2 regions of the Embleya sp. NPDC025285 genome follow, and region 2 is predicted to be linked to the other one. Evidence: riboswitches for the same ligand, from Rfam matches in the RefSeq annotation. Region 2 holds a riboswitch; the other holds the start of a gene.

Region 1 (2,181 bases), on a different contig from region 2:
TTGACCGCGGCCACCGACGAGTCGAGCGTCTTGAGCCACGGCACGATGCCGTTGGAGTGCCCGTTGGTGCCGCGGATCAGCGAGCCGCGCGAACGCACCCGCGACCACGCCACGCCGATGCCGCCGGCGAACTTCGACAGTCGGGCGATCCGCCCGTACATGTCGTAGATCGACTCCAGCTCGTCCTTGGGCGAGTCGAGCAGGTAGCACGAGGACATCTGGGTGTGCACGGTGCCGGAGTTGAACAGCGTCGGCGAGCTGGGCAGGTAGGCGAGCGAGGACATCAGCCGGTAGAAGCCGATCGCCTCGCCGGGCTCCTGGGCCAGGCCGCACGCCACGCGCAGCAGGAAGTGCTGCGGGGTCTCGACCACCTTGCGCGAGACCGGGTGGCGCAACAGGTAGCGGTCGTACACGGTGCGCAGGCCGAAGTACTCGAACCGCCGGTCGCCGTCGACGTCCACGGCGGCGTCCAACTCGGCGGCGTGCTCGGCGACGAACGCCGCGGTCTCCGCGCCGATGACGCCCTCGCGCCGGCCGAGCGCGATGCCCGCGCTGAACGAGGTGACCCCCGCGTCGAGGGCCTCGTCCGCGATCCGGCCGGCGAGCAGGCGCGCGGCGAGCCGCGAGTAGGCGGGCTCCTCCGCGATCAGCTCGGCGGCGGTACGCACCGCCAGGTCCGCGGCCGCTCCCTTGTCCGCGCCCTCGTTGAGACCCGCGACGACCCGGCGGACGACCCGATCCGGATCGACCTCCGGCAGATCGCGCGCCTGGGTGCGCACCAGGGTAGCCAGTTGGTCCTCGGGGCTTTCGTCGATCCGCATCCGGGTCGCGCCCACGCTGTCCACAACGGTCACGTGCTCTCTCCTCGCGAGCTCGTACGTACAGTGACCCCGCGCCCGAAGGCGCGGACAGCCGGCAGGTATTCGGACTCGCGGGCATGCCGGGGCGCCACCGGGCACGATGTGCTCGGCGGGCCGCGGAGTTCCCCGTGGTCGTCGCGCGCCGAACCCCTCCGGGCGTTCGGCGCCGCAGGACGACATTCGTTCCCGCTTACCGCTGCGGGGGCAGTCCCGGCTTCACACCGGGTTCCCTCTTGCGTCGCCTTTCCGTTTGAACCGGAACGGCGAACCAGCTGCGTCGCAGAGCATATATGTAGTGGCGGGGTGGTCGTCGCACCCCCAGGTGTTGTGTCGTGTCGCGATTCCCGACGTACCACGATTTCGGCCGGGACGGGCCCACTCCCGGCGGCGATGCCGTCCACACCGGGTGTCGCGGCGCCTCCCGAGCCGAGCGGAATCGTCTCCTCCCGGCGTACGCCCGGCATGACGGTACTCGCGCGCGGGCCGCCGAATGGCTGCACGACACGCCGGCGTTGTGCGCGGCGCGCGTCGCCGAGCCCCTGTCGAACGTGGTGTCCGGGCGTCGAGGGAAAGACCTTCGCGGGGCGGCCGAGCGGGCGAGGGCGAGGCATTGGGAGCGTACGGTCGGCCGCGGGGCGTGCCTGGCATGTACGGCGTCCGACGGGCGGGTCGGCGAGGCGGGAGCCGGGCGTGTCGGCGGGTGCCTCCGGCGGCCGGTGTGGGCTGCCTCGGAGGTGGCCTCGGCGGCGTCCTCAGGGGCGGCCGGTGCGGGGGCCGGCCCCGGATGGGCGCGCGTGTCGCGCCGGGCGGTCGGGGCATCGGTCCACCGGCCGGGGTACCTCCCGGCCCGAGTCGCGCCACTCCGCGACCAACGCCTCGTACACGGGTGTCTCGAACGCCTCGGTGGGCCACGGCCCGAACGGGGCCCGCAGGATCTCCATGCCGACCCAACCGCGCGAGGGAACGCGAAGTAACCACCAACCGGGTGATCCCACTCGGTCGATGGACGAATCGACTCGGATACAGGCGCGCGGACCGGCCCGGGCGCACCGACCGCGCCCTGGGGCGGTCGCGCCCCTTCGGGTCGTCCTCGGGCCGCATTCAGGCAGCCTTCGACCGCCTTCGATGGGTTTCGGCGGGTTTCCGGCCGGGTGCCTTCCGGTCAGGTGGTTTCGGTCCGGGTGCTTTCGGTCCCGGCGGTTTCGGTGCGTGGCGTTTCCGGTCGGGTGCTTTCGATCTGGGCCGCCGCCGTGCGCAGTTCGGCGAACGCCTCGCCGAGCGCCGCCGCCGTCCAGTGCGCGTTCAGGCCGCTCGGGTTCGG
Region 2 (2,181 bases):
ATCAGCCGCTCCGAGCCGGACCTGTTCGGCGTGGACGGCCCGATGACGATCTGATCACCCGAGAATCCGATCGCCGCCGTCGGCGCCGGATCCGGGCCATCCGGTCCCGGCCGCCGACCGGATCCGCCGACCGGGCGCAATCTCGCCGATATCCGGCCGCGTCGGGAGTCAAATCACCCGGTTGCGGAAAGTACAACAGCATGTACGAACGGAGCCTTCCGCGGCACTTCGCCCGCTCGGCGCGGCCCGCCCGCCCGCGCGCCCGGGTGTGGCTGCCCGAGGTCGCGAGCCCGGTCGGCCCCTCGGTGCTGTGGCGCCGGATCGGCCAGTTCGTGGTGGACGTGCTGGCGTCCGCGCTGTTGCCCGGCGCCGCGATGTTCCTGTTCGTCCTGCTGCCCACACATCCCGACGGTTCGATCCGCAGCGGCCCGCTGACCGCGACGATCACCGTCGGTGTGCTGATGGTCGCGCTGGCCATCCTGTTCTGGTACTGGGTACTGCGGCCCGCCGAGCACGACGGGCGCACGTGGGGCATGCAGATGTTCGGTATCCGGGTCGTGGACGTGTCCGGTGGGCGGGCGGGGCGGCGTCAGCTCGGGATCCGCTGGCTGCTGCTGTGCGTCGACGCGTTCGCGCTCGGCGCGGTCGGCCTGACCGCGGTGCTCACCAGCGAGCGGCGCCAGCGGGTCGGTGACCGGGCTGCGGGCACCGTGGTGGTCCGGGGCCGAGGACCCGGCCTGGACTGAGCACCGCGCGGCGTGCCTCGGCGCCGAGCCGCGCCACACCGCGCCACTCCGCATCGCACCGCAATCGCGCCCCGCCGCACCCGTCGACGATCACGCTCCGGAATGCGGCAATTGCTCGACCGCTCCGCCCGCATTGTGGTCTTGCGCACGGTTTGCAAAAGCCATCTTGTCGCCATGTCCATCCGACCACTAGTGTCGGCTCGCCGTGGTGCTCGGGAAGCCGGTTCGATGCCGGCGCGGCCCTCGCCACTGTGATCGGGAAGTTCTCCTCCACCCCCGCGGAAACGTTGATTCGTCGCCGCGGGAAGCCACTGGGACCGCTCGCGCGGCCCCGGGAAGGCGGAGATGTGAACGTACGACCCGTCAGCCAGGAGACCGGCCACGGCGATCGTCCGTCCACGAGGTGTTGGAGAGGGACCCTTCCTCATGCATATCGCAGAGGGCTATCTGCCCTGGGAACACGCTGCCGCCTGGGGCGTCGCGTCGGCCCCGTTCGTCGTCCACGGCGCCCGCGCGCTCACCCGCGAGGTACGCGACAAACCCGAGAACACGCTGCTGCTCGGCGCGTCCGGCGCGTTCTCGTTCGTGCTGTCCGCGCTCAAGATCCCTTCCGTCACCGGTAGTTGCTCGCATCCCACCGGTACCGGACTGGGCGCGATCCTGTTCCGGCCGCCGATCATGGCCGTACTGGGCACGATCACCCTGCTCTTCCAGGCGTTGCTGCTCGCGCACGGCGGGCTGACCACGCTCGGCGCGAACGTGTTCTCCATGGCGATCGTCGGCCCGTGGGCCGGCTACGGCGCGTATCGGCTGGCCCGTTCGCTCCTGGACGGACGCGGCGGCACCACACCGCTGGATGTCGCGGTGTTCGTGGGCGCGTTCGTCGCGGACCTGAGCACCTACTGCGTCACCAGCGTGCAGTTGGCCCTGGCCTTCCCCGACCCGGACAGCGGATTCGCGGGCGCGTTGGCCAAGTTCGGCGGCATCTTCTCCCTCACCCAGATCCCGCTGGCGATCAGCGAGGGTCTGCTGACCGTCCTGGTCGTGCGCTTGTTGCGGCAGTCCAGCCGCGGCGATCTGGTCCGGCTCGGTGTGGTCACGGACGCGCGGATCGCGCGCGAGGAGGAGAAGTCCAAGTGAAGCGCTCCACGAAGATCAACCTGCTGATCGTGTTGGCCGTGGTACTGCTCGCGGTCCTGCCCGTGGTGTTCGGCATGGGCGACCACAAGGACGAGCCGTTCGCGGGCGCCGACACCCAGGCGGAGACCGCGATCACCGAGAACGACCCGGACTACGAGCCGTGGTTCAGCCCGCTGTACGAACCGCCGTCCGGAGAGATCGAGTCCGGTCTGTTCGCGTTGCAGGCCGCCCTCGGCGCGGGCGTGGTCGGCTACATGTTCGGGGTCAAGCGCACCCGCCGCCGGCTCGCGCCGGA

What was found. Region 2 has a riboswitch for cobalamin ahead of ACZ4FV_RS05100 (energy-coupling factor ABC transporter permease). Riboswitches for the same ligand answer to the same signal wherever they lie in the genome.
Region 1: linked by a shared signal. The riboswitch ahead of ACZ4FV_RS13870 (ribonucleoside-diphosphate reductase subunit alpha) and the one ahead of ACZ4FV_RS05100 (energy-coupling factor ABC transporter permease) in region 2 are both predicted to bind cobalamin.

Annotation. Positions count from the first base shown of each region.
Region 1 covers NZ_JBVHLU010000017.1:42,235-44,415, reverse strand. Annotated here, with positions in the region: gene ACZ4FV_RS13870 (ribonucleoside-diphosphate reductase subunit alpha) at 1-821, opposite strand, end outside; cobalamin riboswitch at 898-1,149, opposite strand; gene mug (G/U mismatch-specific DNA glycosylase) at 2,023-2,181, opposite strand, start outside.
Region 2 covers NZ_JBVHLU010000005.1:68,060-70,240, forward strand. Annotated here, with positions in the region: gene ACZ4FV_RS05090 (class II aldolase/adducin family protein) at 1-54, shown strand, start outside; gene ACZ4FV_RS05095 (RDD family protein) at 201-746, shown strand; cobalamin riboswitch at 936-1,144, shown strand; gene ACZ4FV_RS05100 (energy-coupling factor ABC transporter permease) at 1,173-1,886, shown strand; gene ACZ4FV_RS05105 (energy-coupling factor ABC transporter substrate-binding protein) at 1,883-2,181, shown strand, end outside.